DNA from 3 places in the Bradyrhizobium sp. S3.3.6 genome. Region 2 is predicted to be linked to each of the others. Evidence: predicted binding sites of a transcription regulator. Region 2 holds the regulator's gene; each other region holds the start of a gene.
The links. The regulator PhoB, encoded in region 2, activates phosphate uptake and scavenging genes when phosphate is short. The targets are predictions, from matches to a motif close to TGTCATNNANCTGTCAT.
Positions count from the first base shown of each region.

Region 1: the regulator PhoB is predicted to act here: its motif matches at 3,896-3,912, upstream of ABID59_RS25040 (NAD-glutamate dehydrogenase).
Region 3: the regulator PhoB is predicted to act here: its motif matches at 2,778-2,794, upstream of ABID59_RS04760 (RNA degradosome polyphosphate kinase).

Region 1 covers NZ_JBEPOT010000009.1:181,835-188,086, forward strand. The annotation lists gene ABID59_RS25015 (DNA-3-methyladenine glycosylase I) at 1-173, shown strand, start outside; gene ABID59_RS25020 (hypothetical protein) at 386-679, shown strand; gene ABID59_RS25025 (hypothetical protein) at 786-1,346, opposite strand; gene ABID59_RS25030 (AraC family transcriptional regulator) at 1,618-2,688, shown strand; gene ABID59_RS25035 (sterol desaturase family protein) at 2,816-3,718, shown strand; gene ABID59_RS25040 (NAD-glutamate dehydrogenase) at 4,017-6,252, shown strand, end outside.
Region 2 covers NZ_JBEPOT010000005.1:350,881-357,132, reverse strand. The annotation lists gene pstC (phosphate ABC transporter permease subunit PstC) at 1-841, shown strand, start outside; gene pstA (phosphate ABC transporter permease PstA) at 843-1,688, shown strand; gene pstB (phosphate ABC transporter ATP-binding protein PstB) at 1,685-2,506, shown strand; gene phoU (phosphate signaling complex protein PhoU) at 2,518-3,234, shown strand; gene phoB (phosphate regulon transcriptional regulator PhoB) at 3,257-3,964, shown strand; gene ABID59_RS18080 (GcrA family cell cycle regulator) at 4,268-4,777, opposite strand; gene ABID59_RS18075 (aspartate aminotransferase family protein) at 5,231-6,252, shown strand, end outside.
Region 3 covers NZ_JBEPOT010000002.1:46,692-52,943, forward strand. The annotation lists gene ppx (exopolyphosphatase) at 1-496, opposite strand, end outside; gene ABID59_RS04760 (RNA degradosome polyphosphate kinase) at 512-2,704, opposite strand; gene ABID59_RS04765 (P-loop NTPase family protein) at 2,858-3,535, opposite strand; gene ABID59_RS04770 (CDP-alcohol phosphatidyltransferase family protein) at 3,667-4,209, opposite strand; gene purM (phosphoribosylformylglycinamidine cyclo-ligase) at 4,364-5,437, shown strand; gene purN (phosphoribosylglycinamide formyltransferase) at 5,437-6,090, shown strand; partial or broken gene ABID59_RS04785 (DUF6678 family protein) at 6,148-6,252, opposite strand, start outside.

The sequences.
Region 1 (6,252 bases), on a different contig from region 2:
TCGCCTGCCTGCGCGATGCCGGCCTCGACATCGCCGAAGAGGTCAAGTCGAAGGGCGATCTCGCCAAGGTGCAGGCGCAGTTCAACGCCTGGGCGGAGGAGACGGGGCTGCCCTACATACATCTGTCACGCATCTGCGCGCTCTCGGTCGGCGAAAACCGGAGCGAGCACTAGCGCTCATCGATCAGATCGTGGACATCGTGTGGCGATCTCGCGCCGTCGGCGCGGCAGATGCAACATGCGATCACGAAATTCATTTCGCTGGAACATTTGTGAGCAGCACCCGTTCGGAGTTTGAGCCAGGCGACACAGGCGCAGGGAACACGCGCTCCGGCCAAACCTTGGTTCAAGCCATGAAACCCGACATGACAGAAACGGAGCAGCTCATGAAGCTCACATCCGACCAGGTGAAGCAGACCGTCAACCAGCTCGGCGCCCAGGTGCTGCCCGACGAGCATCCCGCCATGCCCCAGCTGAACAGCATGTTCGGGGAACATACCTTCTTCGTCGACGAGATGGGATTGAAAGTCCTCGAGCCGACGCCATCGCTCGGCGCGGAGCGCGAAACCGGTGAAGTCGTCAGCCTCGCCGACTGGAGCGATGCGGACTTGACGCGCCTGATGGCGCACGAGCCCGAGCCGACCGGCGTGATCGTGGTGTTCGAGCATGTCAGGCACTGAGACCGCGAGGACGAGGGCCGCGTATGGCCCCCGTCCGGATCGCAGCTGAGCCACCCTTTGGGATGCTGAAGGATGGCCGGATCAGACGCGTGGTGCGTCGCCGATATCAGATCCGGTCGTTGAGAAGGACATTGGACAGCGAGGGGTCGGAGGGATTGGACGTGCCGTTCGATCCCGTCCCGCTGTAGGTCGAATCCGCGAGCGAGGCTTTCAGCGAATCCAGGAATTTCTCGAGCAGATCCGCCGTCGAATTGCCACTCGACGAACTGTTCGTGCCGCTGGACGAGCTGTCGGTGCCGCTGACAGGAGGCGGCGCGTTGAACGGCGGCGGTCCGCCCGCTCCACCTGGTCCGTGCGCGAACGCAGACTTGAAGATACCTTGCAGCTCGGTGGCCTGCTGGTCGGTGAGCTTGCCGGACGACACCTCCTGCCGGATCAGATCATCGATCTTCGACTTGATGCCGTCAGGTCCGCTGCCGCTGGATTGATTGCTTGTCCCGTCTGATTGCAGCGAAGAGTCAATATCGTCGAGCGCGGAGGACAGCGCCGACTGATCGGATGCACTGATCGTGCCGGAACTGACTTCCGATTGCAGCTCGTCTTGCAGTCGCTGCAGGGGCGATGTGTGTTGGTGGTGATGTGTGGAGAGCGCCGAAATCGAGGTCATGGTTGCTATCCGTGCTTTTGGTGGACTCGGGTCGATATTGCCCAAGTCGCATCCAGTCCTGGGTTCGCAGGTTCACCTTGGCGGTTGGATTTGCCCGGTCGGGCGGTGGTAGACACGGGAGCTGGCGCGGAGCCGTTGGAGCCGCGATCCGCCGGTTGCTCAATGTTTCCGTTGAACGATTGGAAATATTTGGAAACAAGATAGATGAGTTTGATACGATACTCTTCCTGTCCTTTTCCCAAAGACGCTCTCATTCGGACCGCTGAATCGCATGTCGACCCTGGAAGCCGCATTGCGAGGAGGAGCGGTCGTCATTCTTCTTTTTCGCGTGGCGATTGCCGCGCGCGATGCACCGCGCAATCCCGTCAGCCGCTATTCCGCACTGCTGAATTTGAGCATCGCGGCCTATGTCGTCGAATCGGCATCCGGCTTCGGTGCGCTGCCTCTGCTTCTGCGCATTCCGGTGCATCTCGTCAGCGGCGGCATGCCGGCCGCATTCTGGATTGCAGTGAGCGCCATCTTCGTCGATGAATTTCGCCTGCGCTGGTACCATTCGCTCGGCGCGCTCGCATTGATGGGCCTCGCGTGGATCGACATGTCCAGGCATCCGATGTCCGTCGATGTAGCGCGCACCGCTCTGTCCGTGTCGCTTCTGCTGCTGGGCATCTGGCATGTGCTGTCTGGGCGCGCGGCCGATCTGGTGGAGAAGCGGCGACGGCTGCGCGTCTGGTATGCCGTCGTCACCGTGCTCTATGCCCTGTTCATTATTGCATCGGACTGGCTCTGGCCCGGCGGCCTGTCCGTGTCATCGCTCAGTCTCGCCAACGCGGCCGGCTTGACGGCGGTGATATTCCTGTTCGCCGTGCTGGGCACGCTGGCCTCGACTGAACCACCGCTGGTGCCCGCGCCTGCGCTGGCGAGCCAGCCGACCGTGATTTCGCATGATCCACCGGCAGCAGTGCCGGCAACCGAACCCGATGCAGCCGAACTCGCGGCGCTGCGCCGCCTGCTCGACCACGACAAGGTCTTTCGCGAGCCGGACCTGAGCATCGCAACATTGTCACGGAAGCTCGAGATTCCGGAATACCGGCTGCGCCATCTGATCAACCGGCAGCTCGGCCATCGCAATTTCAGCGCCTTCGTCAGCGGCTATCGTCTGGCTGAGGTCGAGGCCGCGCTGAGCGATCCCACGCAAGCCGCAGTGCCTATCCTGACCATTGCGCTCGACGCCGGCTTCGGCTCGATCGGGCCCTTCAATCGCGCCTTCAAGGCGCATACCGGCCTGACGCCGTCCGAATATCGGCGAGCTCGTGCCGGCGGTGTGGCAGGGGCCGAAATCTAGCCGTTTCCTGATTTGACGGGCCCTTTGCAGGAATCGGCCAGTCTTCGTTCAGGAATCGGCGCGCCGCGGCGCTTCCCCCGTGCAACTCATGCCCTGCAGGCGAGACGCCTGCGGATGCGAGGTTGCCATGAAGCCATTGATTTCCGTTCTGCAATTTTCCCTTCCCGCCGTGATCGTGATCGCGACGCTGGAGGGTCTCGTCCTGGCCCTGGTGATGCGCCGTGACTACAATTGGCGCGCCTATCTGGCCTCGCTGGTCGATGCGCTCGGCCGGCAATATCTCGTCTACACGCTGCTGCCGCTCAGCATCGCGCAGCCGCTGGTCGATCTGGCCTGGAGCCACCGGCTGTTCACCATCCCGCTCAACAGCGTGCTGTCGGTGGTCGTGCTCGTGATCGCCCAGGATTTCAGCTACTACTGGTTCCATCGCGCCAGCCACCGGGTTCGCTGGTTCTGGGCGACGCATGCGATCCACCATTCCTCGAACGAGTTCAATCTCGCGGCGTCCTACCGCTTCGGCTGGACCGGGAGGCTGACCGGTGCCGCAATCTTCTACGTGCCGATGATCTGGCTCGGCTTCGCACAGGGACCGGTGTTCATCGCAGCCGGCGTCAATCTGCTCTACCAGTTCTGGCTGCACGCGGAGTGGATCCCGAAACTCGGCTGGCTGGAATATGTGCTCAACACGCCCTCGCATCATCGCGTGCACCATGCCTGCAACGCGGAGTATCTCGATCGCAACTACGGCGGCATCTTCATCGTGTTCGACCGGATGTTCGGCACCTTCGTCGCCGAACGCGACGACCTGCCGTGCAATTACGGCCTGGTGAAGCCGCTGCGCTCCAACAATCCGGTCGTCATCGCGTTTCACGAATGGGCGGCGCTCGGGCGCGATCTCTGGCGATCGCCGACCTGGCGGGGCCGGTTCGCCTGCCTGATCGGCCCGCCGGGCGATGGGCCGGCGATGTCGGTGGTCACGACGCCGACGGCGCGCGATGCCGGTCAGAACGTCGACGTTGCGGTGGGATGAAGTGGCGCACCATTCAGAACAAAACCGCGAACCCATATACAGTTGAAATTGCTTGTGATTTTTTCACGCCCGGGGATGCGGCGGCCATCGGCGCCGACGTCGGCCTCACGCGCTGCGGTAGGGAATTTTCAGCACGCCTCACGACAGCGTGCGCCTTTCGCTCCGGGATCGTAGTATTGTCGTCGAACTGTTGAAGCTTCGAGACCGAAGATTTCACGTACGCACTCGATCGCGGCGCTCGAAGAGTGCACTCCAGAATCAGGCTGATGACCGCGACTGCGGTCGGACGGCGCGGCAAATGGAGGACATGATGGCGTGGCGTGACGACAGGGCCCGGGCAACCCTGATCCGCGATGCAGCGGGCAGCGTGCCGCCGGGCAAGAGCCCCCGGGCCTTTGCCGAGCCCTTGTTCGGCTACAGCAATATCGAGGATCTCGCCCATTACGATGCCGCCTCGCTTGCCCTTCTGGCGGAGCACGCCTGGGAGCACGTGCAGCGACGCACGGCCGGCAGCGCCGATATCCGCGTTGCCAATCCGACGTTGCCGAATGGGCGCGAGATTTCCGTGCTGGAGATTCTCAACGACAACATGCCCTTCCTGTTCGATTCCACGATGGCGGAGCTCGCCGAGCAGGGCATCGAAGTCACCCTCGTCGCTCACCCGATCATCGCCGTGGAGCGCGATGACGAGGGCAAGCTGCTCCGCTTCTACGGCGAAGCACTGCCCGAGGGAGTAAAGGGCGCGCGCGAAAGCCTGATTCACCTCCACATCACCCGCCTGGACGCGGATGCCGATCGCCAGAAGCTGGTCGATGGCCTCACCAGAACGTTGAACGACGTCCGCGCCTGCGTCGCCGACTGGCGGGTCATGCGTGACCGCGTCGAGGAAGCGATCAAGACTTTCTCTTCCAATCCTCCGCCGCTGCCGATCGACGAGGTCGCCGAAGCCAACCAGTTCCTGCAATGGCTCTGCGCGGACAATTTCACCTTCCTCGGCGTGCGCGAATATCGCTTCTCGCCGGACAGCGATGGGTCGGACGACATTACGACCGGCGAAGGCCTCGGCATCTTGCGCGATCCGGACGTGAAGGTCCTGCGCCGCGGCAACGAAATGGTGGTGATGACATCGGAAATTCGCCAGTTCATGCGCGAACCGACCCTGCTGACCGTCTTCAAGGCCAATGTCTCTAGCCGCGTCCATCGCCGCATCCGGATGGATTATGTGGGCATCAAGCTCTATGCGCCCGACGGCCGGCTCGAGGGCGAATTGCGCGTCGTCGGCCTGTTTACCTCAGGCGCCTATACCCGCTCGGTGCGGCAGATCCCTTATGTGCGCCACAAGGTTTCGCGGGTGCTGCAGCGCGCCGGCTTCGACCCGAACGGCCATTCGGGCAAGGCGCTCATGCATATCCTCGAAGATTATCCGCGTGACGAGCTATTCCAGATCGACGTCGACACGCTCTACAATTTCGTCATCGAGGTCCTGCTCCTCTACGAGCGCCCGCGCGTCCGGGCGCTGGCGCGGGTAGACAAGTTCGATCGCTTCGTATCCATCCTCACCTTCATTCCGCGCGACAAATACGATAGCGACGTCCGCACGCGCGTCGGAACCTTCCTGTCGCAGGTCTACAAGGGGACCCTGTCAGCTTCCTACGTATCATTCCCTGAAGGCGCGCTTGCGCGCGTCCACTTCATCATCGGGCGCTATGAAGGCAAAACGCCAGTCGTCGAGCGCGCCACGCTCGAAGCCGGGATCAGCGCTATTGCCGCGACCTGGGCCGACAAGCTGAAGGCCGCGCTCGCCGCGTCGACCGACGGCATGCGGGCGCGCATGCTCGCCAACCGCTATGCCAAGTCCTTTAGCGGCGGCTATACCGAGGCTTTCACTGCGGAGCAGGCGATCGCCGATATCGCGACCATCGAAAGGCTGACCCCGGCCCGCCCGGTGACGATTTCGGTTCACCGCGACAAGGGCGAGGACGATCCCAGGCGCTTTGCCCTGAAGGTGTTCTCCGACGCCGCACCGCTATCGCTGTCCTATCGCGTGCCGGTGATCGAAAATCATGGCCTGCGCGTGGTCAACGAACGCACTTATCAGATCGTGCCCGGTAACAGACCCGAGCCGGTCTGGCTGCACGATATGACGATCGAGACCAGCGACGGCCGGCCGATCGACACCAGTCCGGAATTCAGCCATCGTCTGGAAGCCTCGATCATGGCGGTGGTCACGGATCGCGCCGAATCCGACGGGTATAATGCCTTGATCCTGCGCACGGCCCTGGGCTGGCGGGAAGTCTCGACCATCCGGGCGCTGTCGCGCTACTTGCACCAGATCCGCGCTCCCTTCACCCAGGATTATATGTGGGAGACCTTGCGCAAGAACGCCGCGATCACGGCCAGCCTCGTCGCGCTGTTCCAGACCCGCCTCGATCCGCGTCTCGCCGTTACTGATTCCGAGCGCTCGGCAGGCGAGACGGCCCTGCTTGCCGAGATCGAGGAGCAGCTTAAATCCGTTGCCTCGCTCGACGAAGACC
Region 2 (6,252 bases):
GTCGCTGATCGTCGGCGCCTTCCCGGCGATGAAGGAATACGGCTTCGCGTTCCTGTGGACGCAGCGTTGGGCGCCGTCGGCCGATCCGCCCGTGCTCGGCGCGCTCGGACCGATGTATGGTACGCTCGTCACCTCCTTTATCGCGATGCTGATCGCCATTCCGGTGGGTCTCGGCATTGCGATCTTCCTCACCGAGCTTTGCCCGCAATGGCTGCGCCGCCCGATCGGCATGGCCATCGAACTGCTCGCCGGCATCCCCTCGATCATCTACGGCATGTGGGGCTTCTTCGTGTTGGGTCCGTTCCTGGCCAACACGTTTCAGCCCTTCATGATCAAGATCTTTGACGGCGTCCCGGTGCTGGGCGCGATCTTCGCAGGTCCGCCGTCCTATCTCAGCCTGTTCAATGCCGCGCTGATCCTCGCCATCATGGTGCTGCCCTTCATCACCTCGATCTCGGTCGACGTGTTCAAGACGGTGCCGCCCGTGTTGAAGGAGGCTGCTTACGGCGTCGGCTGCACCACCTGGGAAGTCGTGCGCAGCGTGGTGATCCCCTACACCCGCGTCGGCATCATCGGCGGCGTCATGCTGGCGCTGGGCCGTGCGCTCGGCGAGACCATGGCGGTGACCTTCATCATCGGCAACTCGTTCCGCATCTCGTCCTCGATATTCGCGCCGGGCACCACGATCTCGGCGGCGATCGCATCCGAATTCGCCGAGAGCGACGGCCTGCACCAGTCCGGCCTGATCCTGCTCGGCCTGCTGCTGTTCGTGCTGACGTTCTTCGTGCTGGCCGGCGCCCGGCTGATGCTGATGCGGCTGGAAAAGAAGGCGGGGAACTAACATGAACCCGATTTACTCACGCCGCCGCCGCAAGGATATCCTGATCCGCGGGCTCTGCTTTGGTGCCGCCGCCTTCGGCGTCACCTGGCTCGCACTGATCCTGATTACGCTGTTCTATAACGGCCTGGCGGGGTTGAACCTCGATCTGTTCGTTGCGGACACGCCGCCTCCGGGCTCGTCCGAAGGCGGCCTGCGCAACGCCATCGTCGGCTCGCTGATCATGACCGTGATCGGCGTCGGCATCGGCGCGCCGCTCGGTCTGTTTGCCGGCACCTATCTCGCCGAGTACGGCCGCAACGACAAGCTGACCTCGGTGATCCGCTTCATCAACGACATCCTGCTGTCGGCGCCCTCGATCATCATCGGCCTGTTCATCTACGGCGCCGTAGTGGTGCCGATGCGTGGCTTCTCGGCGATCGCAGGCTCGCTCGCGCTCGCCGTCATCGTGATCCCGGTGGTGCTGCGCACGACCGAGGACATGCTGCTCCTGGTGCCGAACGCGCTGCGCGAGGCGGCCTCCGCGCTCGGCCTGCCGCGCTCGCTGGTGATCAAGCGGATCGCTTATCGTGCGGCACGATCCGGTCTCATCACCGGCGTGCTGCTCGCGACCGCCCGCGTCGCCGGCGAAACCGCGCCGCTGCTCTTCACCGCGCTGTCGAACCAGTTCTTCAGCCTCGGCCTGAACAAGACCATGGCGAACCTGCCGGTCACCATCAACAACTTCGTCCAGAGCCCCTACGCCTATTGGAAGCAGCTCGCCTGGAGCGGCGCCCTGCTCATCACCCTGACCGTTCTTGCCCTGAATATTGGCGCGCGCATTCTCAGCGCCGAGAGGACCGCAAAATGACCGATCTTTCCGTATCGATGAGCGCGGCCGGCGGTCTGCCCCAGGCGCCGATGCTGCCCGAAGCGCCGGCCAAGGTGACGGTGCGCAACCTCAACTTCTATTACGGCGAGCACCACGCGCTGAAGAACATCAACCTGGCGCTCGGCACCAACCGGGTCACCGCCTTCATCGGCCCGTCGGGCTGCGGCAAGTCGACCCTGCTGCGCATCTTCAACCGGATGTACGACCTCTATCCGGGCCAGCGCGTCACCGGTCAGCTGATGCTCGACCAGACCAACATCCTCGACCCCAAGCTCGACCTCAATCTGCTGCGCGCCCGCGTCGGCATGGTGTTCCAGAAGCCGACGCCGTTCCCGATGACGATCTACGAGAACATCGCCTTCGGCATCCGTCTCTATGAGAAGATCTCGAAATCCGAGATGGACGACCGCGTCGAGAAGGCGCTGCGCGGCGGCGCGCTGTGGAACGAGGTCAAGGACAAGCTCAACGCCTCCGGCCTGTCGCTCTCCGGCGGCCAGCAGCAGCGCCTCTGCATCGCCCGCACCGTTGCGGTGCGGCCCGAGGTGATCCTGTTCGACGAGCCCTGCTCGGCGCTCGACCCGATCTCGACCGCCAAGGTCGAGGAGCTGATCCAGGAGCTGTCCGAGAACTACACGATCGCGATCGTGACCCACAACATGCAGCAGGCCGCCCGCGTCTCCGACAAGACCGCCTTCATGTATCTCGGCGAGCTGATAGAGTTCGACGACACCAGCAAGATATTCACATCGCCGACCGACCGGCGCACGCAGGATTACATCACCGGCCGGTTCGGCTGAGGAGACGGCACATGGGTTCTGAACATACCGCAAAGGCCTTCGACACCGACCTCCAGGAGCTCACGCGCCTGGTCGCCGAGATGGGCGGCATCGCCGAGCGCATGATCGTCGATTCCGTCGATGCGCTGATCCGCCGCGACGTCGCGCTCGGCCAGCGCGTCGTCGCCATCGACGCCGAGCTCGACACGCTGCAGAAGAAGATCGAGGAGCGCGCCGTGCTCACGATCGCGCGCCGCCAGCCGATGGCGGTGGATCTGCGCGAGATCGTCGGCGCCATGCGCGTCGCGACCGATCTCGAGCGCATCGGCGACCTCGCCAAGAACATGGGCAAGCGCGTCGCGGCGCTGGAGACGGATTTCCATCCGCTCAAGCTGTTCCGCGGCCTCGAGCACATGACCGACCTCGTGCAGCAGCAGGTCAAGTCGGTGCTGGACGCCTATGCCGCGCACGATCTGCCGGCGGCGATGGCGGTGTGGAAGGGCGACGAGGAAGTCGACGCCATCTGCACCTCGCTGTTCCGTGAGCTCCTCACCTACATGATGGAGGATCCGCGCAACATCTCGTTCTGCATCCATCTGATGTTCTGCGCCAAGAACATCGAGCGGATCGGCGACCATGCCACCAACATTGCCGAGACCGTGTTCTACATGATCGAAGGCCAGGCGATCACCGACAAGCGGCCGAAGGGCGACATGACGACCTTCGCCACCACGGTCCCGAACACCTGATTACGCAAGGAGCGACGACCCGATGGGCGCACGCATTATGGTGGTTGAGGACGAGGAAGCTCTGACCGAGCTTCTCCGCTACAACCTCGAAGGCGACGGCTATGACGTCGAGACGGTAATGCGCGGCGACGACGCCGACACCCGCCTCAAGGAGCACATCCCCGATCTGATCGTGCTTGACTGGATGCTGCCGGGGCTATCAGGCATCGAGCTGTGCCGGCGGTTGCGTGCGCGATCCGACACCAAGCAGCTGCCGATCATCATGCTCACCGCGCGTGGCGAGGAGAGCGAGCGGGTGCGGGGCCTGGCGACCGGCGCCGACGACTACATCGTCAAGCCGTTCTCGGTGCCCGAGCTCCTGGCGCGCGTGAAGGGCCTGCTGCGGCGCGCAAGTCCGGAGCGGCTCGCAACCGTGCTGGCCTTCGGCGACATCGAGCTCGACCGCGAAAAGCGCCGCGTGGCGCGCTCGGGCCGGCCGATCGATCTCGGCCCGACCGAATATCGCCTGCTGGAGTTCTTCCTGGAGCATCCCGGCCGCGTGTTCTCGCGCGAGCAGTTGCTCGACAGCGTCTGGGGCCGCGACATCTACATCGATGAGCGCACTGTCGATGTGCATATCGGCCGCCTGCGCAAGCTGCTCAATCTCGGCCGCGAGCAGGACCCGATCCGCACCGTCCGCGGCGCGGGCTACGCGCTGGACGATCGGTTCGCGAAGGCCGAGCAGGCGTAGGGTTGGCTGACGTGAGCTCGGCTGGGGCAGCAATCTCAGCTGTCGTCCCGGACAAGCGCAGCTCCTGGCAACGCGCAGCGTTGTCTGGAGCGGAGTGCAGATCCGGGACCCATAACCACAGGGCGTCGTTGTTGCACGAAAAAGGTAACTCCGAGTACCCGTAACCACATCTCGCGGTGGTTATGGGTCCCGGATCTGCGCGCGCTTGAGGCGCGCTTGTCCGGGACGACGGCGGAGGGAGTTAGCGCCGTCGCAAGTTGAGCCGCCGCCGCTTGGACGGCGAAGTCTTGGAAGCCGACTAACTCAGCGCGCCGGCTTCGCCGGGGCCCGCCTGCGATCCGCTGCCGGCTGATACGCGACCCGCGAGTGCTGGGCGCAATAGGGCAGGCCGGAGAGCGCTTTGCCGCCGCAGAAGAAGAAATCCGGGCTCGAGGGATCGCCGACCGGCCAGTGGCAGGTCGCCTCGTTCAATTCGAGCAGCGACAGCCGCTGGCTCATCGGTACCACGTTGTCGTAGGTGACCGGTTCAGCCTCGACCTCGACCTCGAAAGCCTGCGCCAGCGCGGTATTGCCGCGTGCGATGGGCCTGCTCACCCGCATCATGTGCGGCGCTGGACGCGCCTTGCGCGGCCGCGGAGCTGCCGAAGACGGGCTCTTGGCGCGGCCCGACAAGCCGAGCCGGTGAACCTTGCCGATCACGGCGTTACGGGTGACATTCCCAAGCTCAGCGGCGATCTGGCTGGCCGAAAGTCCGGCCTCCCAGAGCTTTTTCAGCTGTTCGACGCGATCGTCGGACCAGGTCAAAACCGTCATTGCACCCTTTCCTTCGCCGCGCGCCTGCCATCCTGGGGGCCGCACAACGAATGCCTAAGCCTCGAAAAATCCGTGCCGCCAGAATCCCTTAAGGCTCGCCGGGCGCAATGATACGCCCGAACGTTTACGCCGGTACATGAGGACTTTTGGGATCAGAACCGCTGCACGAGATGTCGTATCTGACAAGCCAGACGCTACAATATGGCGTGACTCACGCGCAAGAGTCCGCCGACTCGCTTCCACATGTTCCGTGGCCAAAACCCGCAAATTCGGTACCGCAAGACTACGGAATCTGGGTTTCGCGGGGCTTTCCGGGCGGCATTGACACCAATGGTGCCAAGCATAAGATAGTGATGCGTGCCGCCCTTAAAAGGCGGCACGTTTCGTTTTCCGGACCAATGATGCGCTGCGCAACGCAGTTTCAGGCCGTCCGAAACATCCAAAGAGACCATCATGGCTAACAGCGCAGCGCCGCACTTGCTCCCCGTTTTCGCCAGAACCGACATCGGTTTTGAGCGCGGTGAAGGCGTCTGGTTGATCGCAACCAATGGCGATCGCTATCTCGATTTCACCTCGGGCGTGGCGGTGAATGCGCTCGGCCATGCCCATCCCGCGCTGGTCAAGGCGCTGCAGGAGCAGGCCACAAAACTCTGGCACATGTCGAACCTGTTCCAGAGCCCGGACGGCGAGAAGCTCGCCGCGCGTCTCTGCAACGAGAGTTTTGCGGACTTCGTGTTCTTCTGCAATTCCGGCGCCGAAGCGCTGGAGGGTGTGATCAAGCTGGTCCGCCATCATCACTTCTCCAAAGGACATCCGGAGCGCTACCGCATCATCACCTTCGAAGGCGCCTTCCACGGCCGCACGCTGGCGACGCTGGCTGCGACCGGCTCTGCAAAATATCTCGAAGGTTTCGGTCCGCCGATGGACGGTTTCGACCAGATCCCGCACGGCGACATCGAGGCCGTGAAGAAGACGATCGGTCCGCAGACCGCCGGCATCCTGATCGAGCCGATCCAGGGCGAGGGCGGCGTTCGTTCGGCGACGCCTTCTTTCCTGAGGGCGTTGCGCCAGCTCTGCGACGAGAAGGGCCTGCTGCTCGCCTTCGACGAGGTGCAGACTGGCATGGGCCGCACCGGCGATCTCTTCGCCCACCGCCGCACCGGCGTCACGCCTGACGTGATGTCGCTGGCCAAGGCGCTCGGCGGCGGCTTCCCGATCGGCGCGGTGCTGGCGACCGCGGATGCGGCCACCGGCATGGGGCCCGGCTCGCACGGCTCGACCTTCGGCGGCAATCCGCTGGCGATCTCGGCCGCGAACGCCGTGCTCGACGTCATGCTCAAGCCCGGCTTCTTCGACCACGTGCAGAAGATGTCGCTGCTGCTCAAGCAGAAGCTCGCCTCCGTGATCGATCGTCACCCCGATGTCGTCAGCGAGGTCCGCGGCGAGGGGCTCCTGATCGGCATCAAGGCCGTGGT
Region 3 (6,252 bases), on a different contig from region 2:
CGCCGAGCGGCAGCGTCACGCCGCTGCGCACGCTGCTCCCGCGCACGTCGATCAGCTCGAGCGAGCCGCCGCCGAGATCGCCGACGATGCCGTCGGGGCGGTGAATGCCCGAGAGCACGCCGAGCGCCGACAGCTTCGCTTCGCGCGGTCCCGACAGGATCTCGATCTTCACGGCGCAGATGCGCTCGGCTTTGGCGATAAAGTCGGGGCCGTTGGAAGCATCGCGGCAGGCCGCGGTCGCAATCGCAAACACGCGGCCGACCTGCATCACGCGGCACAACGCCCGAAAACGCTTCAGCGAGGTCAGCGCCTTGTCGACGGCATCCGGCGCGAGCAGGCCCGTGCTCTGCACCTCGCGCCCGAGGCCGCACAGCGTCTTCTCGTTGAAGATCGGAATCAGGCTCCGTGTCAGTCCCTCGTAGACGACGAGACGAACCGAGTTGGAGCCGATGTCGATGACCGCAACGCTAGCGCCACGCTTGCGCGGCCGTTTCAAGGCAGAAATCTCCGGTCAGGACTGATGGCGTTCGTTTCTGCGCGTGAGACGGCGCGGCGAGGATTCCTTGAGCGACTTTCCACGGCCAGACAGACTCGGATTTGTCATGAAGTAGTTGTGCACGTTGAAAGGCTCCTCGCCCTTCGCGGTCTTCATACGCGTTGAGGACCCGTCCGGCAACAACTGCCAGCTCTGCTCATTGTCCTTCAGGTTCGCGACCATGATCTGTTCGAGAACCTGCTGATGCACCGTGGGATTTTGCAGCGGACACAGCACCTCGACGCGGCGGTCGAGGTTGCGCGGCATCATATCGGCTGACGAGATATACACAGCCGCTTTCGCGCTCGGCAGGCCCTGGCCCATGCCGAAGCAGTAGATTCGGCCGTGTTCCAGAAAGCGTCCGATGATCGACTTGACGCGGATGTTCTCCGACAGGCCGGGAATGCCGGGTCGCAGGCAGCAGATACCGCGGACCACGAGCTCGACCTGCACGCCCGCCTGTGAGGCCTCGTAGAGCGCGTCGATGATATCGGGGTCGACCAGCGCATTCATCTTCATCCAGACCGCGCCGGGCTTGCCGTGACGCGCGTGCTCGGTCTCGCCCTGGATGTGCTCGATGATGCGCTTGCGCAGGGTCAGCGGCGACACCGCCATCTTTTCCAGATCGCTTGGTGCGGCGTAGCCCGTGATGAAGTTGAACACGCGCGCGGCGTCGCGGCCGATAGTCGGTTCCGAGGTGAAGTAAGAGAGGTCCGTATAAATACGCGCGGTGACCGGGTGATAGTTGCCGGTGCCGGTATGGACGTAAGTGGTGAGGCTGCCGCCTTCGCGGCGTACCACCATCGAAAGCTTCGCGTGCGTCTTCAACTCGAGGAAGCCGTAGACGACCTGCACGCCGGCCCGTTCGAGGTCGCGCGCCCAGCGGATGTTGGCTTCTTCGTCGAAGCGCGCCTTCAGCTCAATCAGCGCGGTGACGGACTTGCCGGCTTCGGCCGCTTCCGCCAGCGTGCGCACGATCGGCGAGTTGTTGGAGGTGCGATAGAGCGTCTGCTTGATCGCGACGACGTCGGGGTCGCGCGCGGCCTGCTGCAGGAATTGCACCACCACGTCGAAGGATTCGTAGGGGTGATGGACGACCAGGTCCTTCTGGCGAATGGCGGCAAAGATGTCGCCGCCATGCTCGCGCACGCGTTCGGGATGGCGCGGCACGTAAGGGGTGAATTCGAGATCGGGCCGGTCGAGCCGGGTGAGCTGCGAGAGCTCGTTCATGGCGAGCACGCCGTCGACCAGGAACACTTCGTCGTCGGCGGCCGACAGCGCGTGCTGCACGAAGCTGCGCAGCTGCTCCGGCATCTTGGCGTCGATCTCGAGCCGGATCACCGACCCGCGGCGGCGGCGCTTCAGCGCGGTCTCGAACAGGCGGACGAGGTCTTCGGCCTCTTCCTCGATTTCGAGCTCGGAGTCGCGGATGATGCGGAAGGCGCCCTGGCCGTGGAGATTGTAGCCGGGGAACAGGCGGTTGATGAAAAGACCGGTCACCTGCTCCAGCGAGATCAGGCGCACCACCTTGCCGTCGGTCGGCAGGCGGATGAAGCGATCGATCTTGCCGGGCATGCGGATCAGCGCGTTCATCTGCTTGCCGTCGATGGCGCGCGTGAGCTGGAGCGCGATGGTGAAGCCGAGGCTCGGGATGAACGGGAAGGGGTGGGCCGGATCGATCGCCAATGGCGTGAGCAGTGGGAACACGTTGTTGAGGAAATAATCCTCGAGCCAGGTCCGCTCCGTCTTGCTGACCTCCTTGCCGTCGACCAGCGCGATGCCGACCCCGGCGAGGGTGCCGCGCAAATCGGCCCAGATCGCCTGCTGGTCGGAAGCAAGCCGCGAAACGGTGCGGTTGATGAGCGCGAGTTGCTCGGACGGGGTCAGGCCATCGGGGGCACGTTCGGCGATACCCTCGCGCACCTGCGCCTTGATGCCGGCGACGCGGACCATGAAGAATTCGTCGAGGTTATTTGCGGAGATCGACAGGAATCGCACCCGCTCCAGCACCGGATGGCTGGGATTGACCGATTCCTCCAGGACACGGCGGTTGAAATGCAGCCAGGAGAGCTCGCGATTGATGAATCGCTCGGGGCTTGAGGCGATCGCCGGAAGGCTCTCGGATTCCGCAGCTTTCTCTTTTGTTTCAATAGCTTGCACGAAATCCATGAGAAGTCGGTCCATTCAGTTCGCCCCAATTTGCGTCTTATGCGCAAAGCCGGCCGGAGCATGTGTTAGTGCGATGACGTTTCGATGACATTGATGTTCCGCTGCCTCGCCGCGTCAAGCGGGCGCAAAGTGGACCAAAGGGGGACTTGGCGGTCAGGCGTCGCGCAGCAGTTCAGCGGCGAGCGCCCGGGTGACGGGGCGGCCGAGCCGGAGCGCCTCGCCGTCGAGCAGCTCCACGGCGCGCCGGGCGGCGGCCGACGACCGCTCCAGCCGGGTCGCGAGGTAGCTGACCACGCTTTCGTCCACGGAGAGCTGGCGGTCGGCGCAGAACTTGACGATCAGGCCGCGGAACAGCTGGTCGTCTGGCGGCGCCAGCGAAATCACCGGAATCGTCCGCAGCCGGGAGCGGAGGTCTCGGAGCTCCACCTCGATCGCCGCCGGCGCCTCACGTCCGGTGAACAGCACATAGGCGCCGTCTTCGCGGGCGAGGTTCATCAGATGGAAGAGGGCGCGCTCGTCAAAATCCGTGGCCTTGAGATCCTCGACCACCAGCGCGCCGGTCGCGAGCGCGCCGGGGACGCTGGCTGCGGTCAGCGCATTGGCCGCGCTCGAACGGGCGCCGGCCTCCTCGGCCCAGATCGCGCCGAGATGGCTCTTGCCTGAGCCTTCGGGGCCGGCGAGCCACATGACCCGGTTCGGCCATTCCGGCCAGCCGTCGATCAGCGCGAGGCCTGCGGCATTGGCAGGGCCCTCGAGGAAATTGTCCCGGCTGAGGCTCTCCGCATGCGGAAGCGAAAACGCCAATTGTCGGGGATGAACGCGGCCTGCCACGCTTGCTTTGCTCCGTGCCGGCGCGCCGGCTGTGTTTGAAGAGGATAGACTTATTCGATCGGGAGTTGGCCTTTTGCGCGGCCGCCTCCCGGCTCATTTGGCCCCGATCGTGCTACTTGGCATCAATAGTGCTACTTGCCATCAATAGTGCTCATGTGCCGTAGCCACTCGACGAGATAGAGCGACACGGAGGACAGCGTGAACACCGTAACGAGGCCCATCAGGATGATATCATAGGGCCCCGACTTGAAGCCGAAGGCGAGCGAGGCCAGCACCAGCGCCGCATAGGCCACCTGGGCCGCGGTGTTGAGCTTGGAGACCATCGACGGCTTCATCTCGACCGGCTTGTCGAACAGCCAGGACACGATCACTGCCGCCACGATCATGATGTCGCGCGACACCACCAGGATCACGATCCAGCGCGGAATGTCGCCCCAGATGCCGAGCGCGAGGTAGATCGACACCAGCAGCGCCTTGTCGGCCAGGGGGTCGAGCAGGGCGCCTAGCTCGCTCGCCATGTTGAAGCGCTTGGCCAGAAAGCCGTCGACGGCGTCGCTGATGCCGGCGACCAGGAAGACGGTGAACGCCACCTCCATTTGGCTCGACACGATGGCCCAGACGATGATCGGGACCAGCATGATGCGGCCCAGGGTAATGATGTTCGGAATACTCACGCGGCGCTTCCCGGCACCCGACCTGACCTCGAAATCCGGCCCCTTGGAGGCCGAACCGGTTGATATCTACATAGTATAGGGCGGGGCGCCACGCTTGCCATTGCGTGTCCCCGGAATTCGACGTAACCAGCCGCAAACCCACTGGAAATCGGGCATGACCGACCGCAAAAACGGCCTCACTTACGCCGATTCAGGCGTCGATATCGACGCGGGCAACCGCCTGGTCGACCTGATCAAGCCGATGGTGCGCGCCACTGCACGGCCAGGCGCCGACGCCGAGATCGGCGGATTCGGCGGCCTGTTCGACCTCAAGGCGGCCGGCTTCAAGGACCCTGTCCTGGTCGCGGCCACCGACGGCGTCGGCACCAAGGTCAAGATCGCGATCGAGACCGGCCTGCATGGCGGGATCGGCATCGACCTCGTCGCCATGAGCGTCAACGACCTCGTGGTGCAGGGCGCCGAGCCGCTGTTCTTCCTCGACTATTTTGCCTGCGGCAAGCTCGACCCGGAGGCGACCGCCTCGATTGTCGCCGGCGTCGCCGAAGGCTGCCGCGAGTCCGGCTGCGCGCTGATCGGCGGCGAGACCGCTGAAATGCCCGGCCTCTACAAGGACGGCGACTATGATCTCGGCGGCTTTGCCGTCGGCGCAGCCGAGCGGGGCACGCTGCTGCCGCGCAAGGACATTGCCGCAGGCGACGCCGTGATCGGCCTGGCCTCGTCGGGCGTGCACTCCAACGGCTTCTCGCTGGTGCGCAAGATCGTGGAACAATCCGGCCTCGGCTTCGAGGCGCAGGCGCCGTTCGCGCCGGTGATGACGCTTGGCGGCGCGCTGCTGACGCCGACGCGGCTCTACGTCAAATCCTGCCTGCGCGCGATCCGCGAAACGGCTGCGGTGAAGGGCCTCGCCCACATCACCGGCGGCGGCTTCACCGACAACATTCCGCGCGTGCTGCCGAGCCATCTCGGTGTCGGCATCGATCTGGCGCGCCTGCCCGTGCTGCCCGTGTTCAAATGGCTGGCGGCGCAAGCCGGCATCGCCGAGCTCGAAATGCTCAGGACCTTCAACTGCGGCATCGGCATGATCGCGATCGTCGAGCCTGAGAAGGTCGACGAGGTCGTGCGGGTTTTCACCCATGCCGGCGAGACCGTGGCGCAACTCGGCACCGTGATCCCGGCCGAGGGCGAGCACCGCGTCGTCTATAACGGCCATCTCGACCTGGCGCTGTGATGAAGCGCCGCGTCGCCATCCTGATTTCCGGCCGCGGCTCCAACATGTCCGCGCTGATCAAGGCAGCAAGCGCGGCGGATTTTCCTGCCGAAATCTCGCTCGTCGTCTCGAATAAGGCCGACGCGCTCGGGCTCGAACGGGCCAAGGCGGCCGGCGTGAAAACGCAGGTGATCGAGAGCAAGCCGTTCGGCAAGGATCGCGCCGGCTTCGAGGCGGTGCTGCAGGCAGCGCTCGACCTGCACGGCATCGAGCTGATCTGCCTCGGCGGCTTCATGCGCCTGTTCACCGCCGAATTCGCCAGGGCCTGGTACGGGCGGATGCTCAACATCCATCCCTCGCTGCTGCCGTCCTTTCCCGGCCTCGATCCGCACGGCCAGGCCTTGCGCGCCGGCGTAAAGCTGTCCGGCGCGACAGTGCACTTCGTGATCCCCGAGACCGACGCCGGTCCGATCGTGATGCAGGGCGCGGTGCCCGTCGGCGACCATGATACTGGCGAAACGCTGTCGGAGCGCATCCTCGAAGTCGAGCACCGCATCTATCCCGCAGCGCTGAGCCTGCTTGCGACCGGCAAGGTCCGGATCGAAGGCGATGTTTGCAAGACGGTGGGCAGTTCGGCGTCGGAGAATTTTTTGGTTGCGCCCGTGGTGAGCTAGGGCAGAACCGCGCGGCTGTTCGATATGGTTTGCCGGCTCGCCGTTGCCGACATATCCGAGAATGCGGAAACCTGCCGCGGTCTCCTCTTCTGCGAACCGAGTACGTTTCAAGATTGCTCGGACGAGGTCGCGCTGCTGCGGCGTTTCCACGGACAGTTCTAC